3 regions of the Arthrobacter sp. TWP1-1 genome follow, and region 1 is predicted to be linked to each of the others. Evidence: riboswitches for the same ligand, from Rfam matches in the RefSeq annotation. Region 1 holds a riboswitch; each other region holds the start of a gene.
What was found. Region 1 has a riboswitch for thiamine pyrophosphate ahead of thiC (phosphomethylpyrimidine synthase ThiC). Riboswitches for the same ligand answer to the same signal wherever they lie in the genome.
Positions count from the first base shown of each region.

Region 2: another riboswitch for thiamine pyrophosphate. It lies ahead of ACP7B9_RS10375 (ECF transporter S component); the one in region 1 lies ahead of thiC (phosphomethylpyrimidine synthase ThiC).
Region 3: another riboswitch for thiamine pyrophosphate. It lies ahead of thiD (bifunctional hydroxymethylpyrimidine kinase/phosphomethylpyrimidine kinase); the one in region 1 lies ahead of thiC (phosphomethylpyrimidine synthase ThiC).

Region 1 is NZ_JAFCXC010000003.1:167,100-170,520, forward strand. It holds gene ACP7B9_RS07230 (VOC family protein) at 1-599, opposite strand, end outside; gene ACP7B9_RS07235 (GNAT family N-acetyltransferase) at 655-1,161, opposite strand; TPP riboswitch at 1,212-1,322, shown strand; gene thiC (phosphomethylpyrimidine synthase ThiC) at 1,319-3,061, shown strand; gene ACP7B9_RS07245 (alpha/beta fold hydrolase) at 3,141-3,421, opposite strand, start outside.
Region 2 is NZ_JAFCXC010000004.1:359,151-362,571, reverse strand. It holds gene ACP7B9_RS10395 (Na+/H+ antiporter subunit E) at 1-37, shown strand, start outside; gene ACP7B9_RS10390 (monovalent cation/H+ antiporter complex subunit F) at 43-309, shown strand; gene mnhG (monovalent cation/H(+) antiporter subunit G) at 306-668, shown strand; gene ACP7B9_RS10380 (DUF4235 domain-containing protein) at 761-1,021, opposite strand; TPP riboswitch at 1,189-1,309, shown strand; gene ACP7B9_RS10375 (ECF transporter S component) at 1,356-1,994, shown strand; gene ACP7B9_RS10370 (ABC transporter ATP-binding protein) at 1,997-3,421, shown strand, end outside.
Region 3 is NZ_JAFCXC010000002.1:659,918-663,338, forward strand. It holds gene thiD (bifunctional hydroxymethylpyrimidine kinase/phosphomethylpyrimidine kinase) at 1-1,512, opposite strand, end outside; TPP riboswitch at 1,502-1,600, opposite strand; gene ACP7B9_RS06350 (Rne/Rng family ribonuclease) at 1,756-3,421, opposite strand, start outside.

The DNA of each region.
Region 1 (3,421 bases):
TTCTCGAAGCCGAGGGTATTGACGTAGAACTGCTCAGCCGTCTTGATGTCGCCAACCTGCAGGTGGACGTGCCCGATATCGGCAGCTGACTGCCGCTGGCCCACAACGGATTCCTCGGTGAGGTGTTGCTGAAGGTAGTGCTGGGGCGACAGGGCCAGGGAGGCCATTTCAACTTCACCGTTCTTCCAGCTCCAGGCATCGCGGGGACGATCCCAGTACAGCTCAATGCCGTTGCCCTCAGGATCGGTGAAGTAAAAAGCCTCGGATACGAGGTGGTCGGCGCTGCCGGCAAAGGCCTGCGGGCTGTACTGGGCTGCGGTTGCCACGGTGGCGGCAAGGGACGCTTGGTCGTTGAAAAGCAGCGCAGTGTGGAACAGTCCGGCTTCGCCGCGTCCGGGAATGTGCAGGCCACCGGCGGGCTGCAGATGCACCAGCGGAGTGCTGCCGCGGCCCAGGTACTGGCCACCATCGGCTTCGGCAACGATATCGAGCCCGAGCGCCTTCTGGTAATAGTTGCTCATCATCGTCATGTCACCAACCTTGAGCATCACGGTGCCCATCGTAAGGTCGGCGGAAAGAAGGTCGTTCTGTGCAGTCATGATGTCTCCAAGGTTTGTTGTACTCATATAGTAGCAAACTACTTGAAGCTTCAAGTTATTCCGGAGCGGTTAGTTTTATTTTCATGACGATGCGCCTGCCCACGATATCCAGGGCGGTCTCCTGTTCCCGCCGCTTGGCCAGCCCAGGAGTCCACTCCCCGTGTGGAAGCTCACTAAATCCACAACTGACATAAAAGGGTGCATTGAAGGGAACATCGGTAAAGGTGCACAAGGTCATGGAATGAAAACCCGCCTCGAGGGCCCATGCCTTGGCCGCGCTGACCAGGGACCGGCCGATCCCCTGCCGCGCATACTCCGGGCTGACAGCCAACTGCTCCACATGCGCCTGACCGTCCACGATTTCCAACCGGATAAAGCCCGCCGGTGGCCGCCCAGCAACCATAATGTGAAACGCCGCCGCGTACTCGGCCGGTAGTGCCGGCGGCGGAAACTCAGAAATGTTCATGGGCGGATCCAGCGTTTCAAAGGCAGCGTCGGCCTCGGCCTCGATGGAGGGCAACAGCGCGAACTCACTCAGTGCGGCAGGACGGATTTCAAGCATGCACCGATCCTACGGCTTGACAGCGGCCCCCGTTGATCGTGTAGCTTCGACTCTGACCACACGGGAGCCCCGAAGCAGGGGCTGAGACATGGGCTGAAGCTGCCCTGGACCGTTGAACCTGTCCGGGTAATGCCGGCGAAGGAAGTGAGTTTCACCCATGAGTTTCACCGAACAAAGCCCTGCCCACACGCTTTCTTACCTCAAGGACGAACAGCACGGGCTAAGCGTTCCGGTAACATCCATTTCACTGGACGACTCGGCACCGGGGCGCCCAAATCCACCCATTCAGGTGTACCGCACCGCGGGGCCGGGCAGCGACCCGGTCCGCGGGCTGCCGCCCTTGCGGGATCCCTGGATCAAGGATCGGGAGGACACCGAAAATTACCAAGGGCGCGGGCGTGAACTGCTCGACGACGGCCGCTCGGCCCAGCGGCGCGGCGCAGCATCCGCGGAATGGCAAGGCACGCAACGCACTCCCTTGCGATCCCTGGCAGGGCGCACGGTGACCCAAATGCACTACGCAAGGGCCGGCGTCGTCACTGCCGAAATGAGGTTCGTGGCGCTGCGCGAAAATTGCTCCGTGGAGCTCGTTCGCAGCGAGCTGGCGGCCGGCCGGGCCATCATTCCCAGCAACATCAACCACCCCGAATCCGAACCCATGATCATTGGCAAGGCGTTCCTGGTGAAGATCAATGCGAACATCGGTAATTCGGCCGTCACGAGCTCCATTGCCGAAGAGGTGGACAAGCTGCAGTGGGCCACACTGTGGGGTGCTGACACCGTCATGGACCTTTCAACCGGCGATGACATTCACACGACGCGTGAATGGATCATCCGCAATTCGCCGGTTCCCATTGGCACCGTGCCCATTTATCAGGCGTTGGAAAAGGTCAATGGTGAAGCCCACAACCTCACATGGGAAATTTTCCGCGACACCGTGATCGAACAGTGTGAGCAGGGCGTGGACTACATGACCATCCACGCCGGAGTGCTGCTCCGCTATGTCCCGCTCACGGCCAACCGGGTGACCGGCATTGTCTCCCGCGGTGGATCCATCATGGCCGGATGGTGCCTTGCCCACCATCAAGAGAATTTCCTCTACACGCACTTTGATGAGCTGTGCGAAATTTTTGCCCGCTACGACGTCGCGTTCTCCCTGGGCGATGGCTTGCGTCCCGGCTCAACGGCCGACGCCAATGACGCTGCCCAATTTGCCGAGCTGGATACCCTGGCCGAACTGACGAAGCGGGCTTGGCGCTACGACGTCCAGGTCATGGTGGAGGGGCCGGGCCACGTCCCGTTCCACCTTGTCCGCGAGAACGTTGAGCGGCAGCAAGAGCTCTGCGATGGCGCGCCGTTTTATACATTGGGGCCGCTCGTCACTGACATTGCGCCGGGTTATGACCACATCACGTCCGCGATCGGCGCGACCGAAATTGCCCGGTACGGTACGGCAATGCTGTGTTATGTGACGCCCAAGGAACACCTGGGATTGCCTAACAAGGATGACGTCAAGACCGGTGTCATCACCTACAAGATCGCTGCCCACGCGGCCGATATGGCCAAGGGGCATCCCGGCGCCCGGGACCGCGACGACGCATTGTCTAAGGCCCGCTTTGAATTCCGCTGGCGCGATCAGTTCTCGTTGTCATTGGATCCTGCCACGGCCGAGGCCTTCCACGACGAGACGCTCCCTGCAGAACCTGCAAAGACCGCGCATTTTTGTTCCATGTGCGGTCCGAAGTTTTGCTCCATGAAGATCAGCCAAGACATCAGGGATACCTATGGAACGGCCGCGCAACAAGAGAACATAGTTGGCGGCATGGCGAGCAAGAGTGCAGAATTCCTGGCCGCCGGAGCCAAGGTGTACCTGCCTGAATTGGTGGTCCCCCGGAGCTAAATGCGCTGCGATAGACGCGCTGCGTCAGGCGCTGGCAGCGTTGGGGGCTGCCAGCGTCAGGCGTCAGGCGCTAGCGGTGTCAGGCGTGCAGGGCGTCTTCCTGGGCGGCAACAAACGCGGAGATCATCTCCGCGCCCTGGGGGTTGTCATGCGGGCGGTGGCCACCGGGGGCCACCCGGTGGACGGCCCCTGTTGTGGTGAGATACTCCGCGATCTCCTCATAGAGGGGCTCCCAGCCACCGGTCAGCACCAGCGTCGGAACTCCGGGAACAATATGCAACGGGGCTTCCCACTGAGGCGCCTGCAGGTGGATGCGTGCTGCGATCCTGGCCGAAGACTCGGCCGGGACCGGCCGCACCA
Region 2 (3,421 bases), on a different contig from region 1:
AAGCACTGCGGCCGGTACGTCCAAGGGGGTGCACTAACAGCCATGGATATTGTTGTCATCGTTGTTGCCACGATACTTTCCCTCGCCTCGGCCGGCACGATCTACCGAATCGCCAAGGGGCCCTCACTGCTTGACCGCGTGATTGCGGCCGATGTTCTGCTGGCGATTTTCGGAGCCGCGCTAGCCACGGAGATGGCCATGAATCAACACACCGACAATCTTGCCCTGCTGGTGGTGTTGACGGTGATTGGCTTCATTGGATCTGTCACAGTTGCCCGCTTCGTGGCGCACAAGAAGGAGGACGGATGAACACTTTTCTCAATGTCCTGACGGCCATCGCCTTGCTGTTGGGGGCCTTGATGAGTCTTGCGGCGGCGATTGGATTGCTGCGCTTTCCAGACCTGATGAGTCGCATGCACGCGGCCACCAAGCCCCAGGTTTTGGGGCTGCTGTTGATGCTAACCGCCATTGGCCTGCAAATGCGCTCGTGGAGTTTGCTGCCGATCTTGCTGGTTGCGTGGCTTTTCCAGCTGCTCACCGTGCCCGTGTCGGCCCATATGGTGGGCCGTGCCGGCTACCGCACCAAGCACCGGCGCCCGGAACTGCTCAGTGTGGACGAGCTCGATCAGGTGGTAGCCGCCGTTATCGAGGACGACGCGCGGAAGTAGTTCAGCGCGCAACCCAGGACGGCGCAACCCTTGCCAGCACGCAAAAGGCCCCGTCCGGCGTCGTACGACGCACCGGACGGGGCCTCACCTGCTTAGACTTCTTCGGGGTGCTTGTTGAAGCGGGCGATTGCCTTTTGGGTGGTGCGCCCAGCAACGGTCTGGATAATGGCCGCCACCACGGAGGAGACCAGCGCAAATATTAGCGCCGAGCGGAGGCTGTTCTCCAGATCCGCTCCGTCCTTGGGCGGCTTATTGCCGGTACTTTTCTCCCAGACCGTGTCTACGAGCTTGCTGGCAACAAACCCGGCACCCAGGCTCACTCCGGTTCCGAGCAATTTGAAAACAATATTCATGAAGGACTCCTTACGTGTTCGGTGCGGTCCGCAATCGGCGGAAACCCTATGGCCAGCCTAACGCGTTCAAGCGGCGCGGCAAACGAGGCTTGCTGCAGACTGCGGCCGCTCATGACGCAGGACATTAGTTCCCGGGTCAGGGCTGGATGTAAACTGGAGCCGCAATTCAAACACGACAGGGGAGCGTCATCCTTATTCCTAAGGATCCGGCGCTGAGAGTGCGGTTCGCCGCAGACCCTCGAACCTGCTCCGGCTAGTACCGGCGAAGGGAGTCGAGTTCTCTTCGGTTGCGCGGAAATACCGCCGCAGCCGCCCCTCCTGAAAAGGAGGAAACATGAGCAAGTCATTCGCGGGCGAAAACGCCGCGCAACAAAAGAGCACGCAAGAAGTCCGTAAGTCCACGTGGCGCGTGGTCGACATCGTTGTGGTCTCGGTTCTCGGCGTTGCCGTGGGCGTCATTTTCTGGCTCTGGTCAGCCGGGTACGGGATTATCAGCGCCATCACGGTCGCCTTTCCGCCGTTGGGCGCCCTGTACGGTGGCGGCTGGCTGATTGCCGGCGTCCTCGGCGCCTTGGTCATCCGCAAGCCCGGAGCCGCCCTCTACTGCGAGATGATCGCGGCCATCGTTGAAAGTCTGCTGGGAACACACTTTGGCTTCACCGTGCTGCTGTCCGGCCTAGTGCAGGGTCTCGGTGCCGAGTTGGCATTTGCCGCTTTCCGCTACCGCAAGTTCACGCTCCCCGTGGCACTGCTGGCCGGCGCCCTTGCCGGATTGGCTATGGGCCTCAATGACAGCATTGTCTACAACGCACCGTGGGCCTTTGAATGGAAGGCCGTCTACGTTGTCCTCGCCATGATTTCCGGTGCCGTCATTGCCGGCCTGCTCTCCTGGCTTGCTGTGCGCGGACTGGCCCGCACGGGCGCACTGGCGAGCTTGCCATCGCGCGGCGCCGCCACCGAACGCGCGGTGTAGCCATGGGTTCGGCGCAACATCACGCCACGGCGCACCTTGGTGCGCCGGCGCGGATCAGCGCCAAGGGCTGGGGATGGCAGCATTCGGGCCGCACCGGCCGTGCCGTCCACGATCTTGATCTGGAGATTGCGCCGGGGGAGCGGGTCCTGCTGTTGGGCCCTTCCGGGGCCGGCAAGTCCACGCTGCTCCATGCCCTTGCGGGCGTGCTGGGCGATGACGAGGACGCCAACGAATCCGGTGAACTGCTCATCGACGGCCGTCCGGTAGCGGAATCCCGAGGTCGGGCCGGCCTGATGCAGCAGGATCCGGATGCGCAAGTTGTACTCTCGCGCATCGGCGACGACGTGGCCTTCGGCGCGGAGAACCTGTCCGTGCCGCGCGATGAAATCTGGCGCCGGGTCAGCGCAGCGCTCGAGTCCGTTGGGCTGAACCTTCCTCTGGATCATCCAAGTTCGGCCCTGTCCGGCGGGCAAAAGCAGCGCCTTGGGCTGGCAGGAATGCTGGCCATGCGTCCCGGGCTGCTGTTGCTGGACGAGCCCACGGCCAATCTTGATCCCGCGGGCGTCATTGAGGTGCGCGATGCTGTGCGCCGCAGCCTGGATGAAACCGGAGCAACCTTGGTGGTGGTGGAGCACCGGGTCTCCGTGTGGCTCGATGTCGTCGACAGGATCGTCGTTCTTGCCCCTGCCCGGATGGGTGAGCCCGGCGGAATTCTCTTCGACGGTCCGCCCGCAACCGTCATGGCGCAGAGCCGTGAGCTGTTGGCGGCGGCTGGGATCTGGGTGCCGGGGTACATCCCCGCTGTCCGGCCAAGGAGTTCTCCCGCCTTGGATGCGTACGACGCCGGCAATCACCTATTGCTGGAGGCGTCGGCTCTTGCTGTCTCCCGCACCAAGGGACGGCGGCGTCACCCTGTGGTTCCGGCCGCCGTCGTACCTTCTGTCCAGGTGCGGGCAGGCGAGGCGTTGAGCGTGACCGGGCCGAACGGGTCCGGCAAGTCAACGCTGGCGCTGACCCTTGCCGGATTGTTGGCGCCGGCGGCAGGCGAATTGGTGGCTCTACCGGGGCTTGCCCGTGGGGCGGGACCTCAGCCGCTGAAGTGGCGCGGCCTGGAGTTGATCAGCCGGATCGGTACGGTTTTTCAGGAACCCGAACATCAATTTGTTGCCAACAGTGTCCGTGCAGAGCTGCTGTTTGCGCCGAAGCTTTTGGGTCATGGCGGCGACGCCGTGGATGATTTGCTGGTCCGTTTGCGGCTTGACCATCTGGCCGATGCGAACCCGTTCACGCTCTCCGGAGGGGAGAAACGGCGGCTATCCGTGGCAACAGTCTTGGCCGCCAGCCCGCAGCTGCTGATCCTGGACGAGCCAACCTTTGGCCAGGATGCCAACACCTGGGCAGAACTGGCCTCGCTCCTAACGGAACTC
Region 3 (3,421 bases), on a different contig from region 1:
AACCTCGTACTGGGCGGAATGGGCAAATGCCTCCCGCATCCGTTGGCGTTCACTGGCCGAACCTCGCCGTGCTGCCGCATCGGTGATGCTAATGGCCTTTTCCGTAGCTTTGGCAAAATCTTCATCCGCATACGTTGCCAGCCAGCTCCCGTAAGGGTGTTCGCCCTCAAAGGCGAGGTAGTCGGCGTGAAGTACGCGCCCAACCTCGGCGTACAGCCAGTAACAGGGCAGAACGGCTGCGACCACTTCGCCGTAGCTGCCGCCGAAGGCAACGGCCTGGAGGTGGTCCACATAGTGTTTTGTCACGGGACCCTGGGGAGAGTCCAGCGGGTATTTGCTGAGCCAGTCGCGGTGCAGGCTCAGCTCCACATCGATGCAGTTCTGCGCCCCTCCTGCCCAAAACTTCTGCTCGGTTTCTGTCGGTGCCAGTGCACTCGCCCGGGCAAGGACCCTGGAGTAGGTGGCCAAGTACTGGGCATCCTGCGCCAGATAGTAGGCGAAGTGGTTACGGCCGAGCGTGCCGGCGGCCAACTCCTTGATAAAGTCCAGCTCGAAGATGGCTGTTCGCTGGGGCGCACAGTCCGCCCACAGTTCCCTGCTAAAGGTTTCGCCGGCAGGAGCGGCACTCCCCCATAAGGCGAATAGGTGATTGATGGGGCCGGCGCCGGAACCGACCTCCAATTCTCCGGCCGATGCCAAGGCGCCGCCGAGCCACTCCTTGGCCCTCCGCACGCTTTCGACCCAATCGCCTGTCTGCGCTTGGAGCGTGGCTACTGCCGCGGAAAGCGAGCAGCCCGTGCCGTGAGTATTGGCGGTTTCTATCCGGGCGCCGTCGAACTCGCGCACCGAGCCGTCGGGCCACACGAGCGCATCGGGGCATTGAGTTCCAGGCAAATGCCCGCCCTTGACCAGAACCATGACGTGATGTTCGGCGGCAAGCGCGCGCCCCTGCTCCACCGCCTCGTGCCAGCTGCTGGCTTCGGCACGGTTCAGCAGGACGGCAAGTTCCGGGAGATTGGGAGTCACCAGATGGGTGAACGTCAGCAGTTCCAGAAACGCCTCGCGTGTTCCCGCCGTCACGAGCGGGTCACCGCTAGTGGCCACCATCACCGGATCCAGTACGACGACGGCGGGACGGGTCCGTGCAAGCCAGTCCCCCACCGCGTTCATCACCGCCGCGTTGCCTAGCATGCCGATCTTCACTGCATCCAAGGCGATATCCGCTGCCACCGCATCGAGTTGCGAGGTGAGGAATGAAGCTGGCGGAATGTGGACGCCCTGCACCCCTTGAGTATTTTGGGCCGTCAATGCTGTGATGGCGGCCATGGCGTAACCACCATGAGCGGAAATGGACTTGATATCAGCCTGGATGCCTGCACCGCCAGAGGGGTCTGAGCCGGCAATGCTCAGGATCCTGGGATGCTTCACGGCAGTTGCCACGTTGACCGAAGGCTCGTGCGCAGTGTCGTGGGCAGGCTCGTGGGCAGCAGGCACTACGGTACTGGTTGTCATGGGACATCCCTTCGCCGGTGCTAACCGGGCAGGTTCAACGGGTATTGTCTCAGCCGGCCCTTGTGGCCTGGCACCCCGTGTCGCATTCCACCCTAGTGCGCACGCGCCTGCTTTAAACAAGCAACCCGCACAAGATGACCCAATAATGCGCCTTTCGGTGCATTGGGACATCGTGTGCGGGTTGCTTGTTCAGGCCAACTAGTTAGTCAAACTAGCCAAGCTAGTCAAACGCAGAAGCGCAGGCTAGAGCTCGGAAGCGGGTACTCCCACGCCAAGGATGATCGGCTCGGAGGCCTTCTTGGCAACCGGCACAACGGGCTTGTCGGCAACAACGCTGCTATGAATCGTGGAGCCCTGCCCGGCAGAAGCCTGAGCTGACGTTTCCACAGCCATGTCGGCTCCGCCCTGTGCGCTACGGGCGCTGCGGTTGCGGCGTCCCCGGCGTGAGCGTGAACGGTTGTTGCCGCCCTCGGCATTCTCACCCTGTGAGGATTCGCGCTGTGAGGATTCGCCCTGTGAAGATACGCGCTGTGAAGATTCACCCTGGCCCGGTGCCACCAGCTGATCCAGCGCCTGGGTCAGATCCGCCAGTGCGGCGGCCTGATCTGCATTGTTGGTGCCGGAGAAATCGCTGCTTTCACTTCGGTGTCCACGGGGCAGCTCAATGGCTTCCCCACCCAAGGTGAGAGTCGCGGCGTCGGCCTCTTCAATGACGGGAGCATGGTTGGGCTCGGCGGCGACGCGCTCCTGGTGCGAAGCGGCGGCCGCAGCGGCAATATTGGCCAGTGCAGCACGTGCCTCGTGAGCCTTCTGCGCCTTGGCAGCGTCAGCAACCTCATCGGCGACAGGAGCCGGTGCGGGCTCAAGCTGCGGTTCGATCTCAGGCTGCTGGCCGCGGTTGCGGTTGCGCTTGCGTTCGCTGCGAGTGGACCGGTTGGCCGTGCGCTCGTTCTCGCGGTTGTCCTGCTTCGGCGCCGCCGGGGCATGGATCTGGGCTACTTCCACAGCGGGGCTGTGGGTGCGGCGGTGCTCCACGGGGATCTCGTGGGTGACCATGCCGCGGCCGGCGCAGGAGGGGCACAGCTCGCCGAAGACTTCCAGCAGACCGGTACCCATGCGCTTACGCGTCATCTGCACCAGACCCAGCGAGGTCACCTCGGCAACCTGGTGCTTGGTCCGGTCACGGCCCAAGCATTCGACGAGACGGCGCAACACCAGATCGCGGTTGGATTCAAGGACCATGTCGATGAAGTCAATGACGATGATGCCGCCGATGTCGCGCAGGCGCAGCTGGCGAACAACTTCCTCGGCAGCTTCAAGGTTGTTCTTCGTGACGGTCTCTTCAAGGTTGCCACCGGATCCGGTGAACTTACCCGTGTTGACGTCAACAACTGTCATGGCTTCGGTGCGGTCAATGACCAGCGAACCACCCGACGGCAGGAAGACCTTGCGCTCAAGGGCCTTGTTGATCTGCTCGTCGATGCGGTGCACGGCGAAGATGTCATCGGGCTTCGTCCACTTTTCCAAGCGGTCAAGCAGATCCGGGGCAACATAGGTTACGTAGGCCTCGATGGTGTCCCAGGCGTCTTCACCGGAAACAACGAGCTTGGAGAAGTCCTCGTTGAAGACGTCGCGGACAACCTTGATGGTCAGGTCAGGCTCGCCGTACAGCATTTCGGGGGCAAGCGTCTTGTGCGAGGAAGCCCGCTCGTTGATGCCTTCCCACTGGGCGCGCAGCCGGTTGATGTCATTCGTGAGCTCTTCTTCGCTGGCACCTTCGGCCGCCGTGCGCACAATGACGCCCGCATTTTCGGGCAGGTGGTCCTTCAGGACGCGCTTGAGGCGGTTACGTTCGACGTCGGGCAGCTTGCGTGAGATGCCTGTCATGGAACCACCCGGGACAAACACC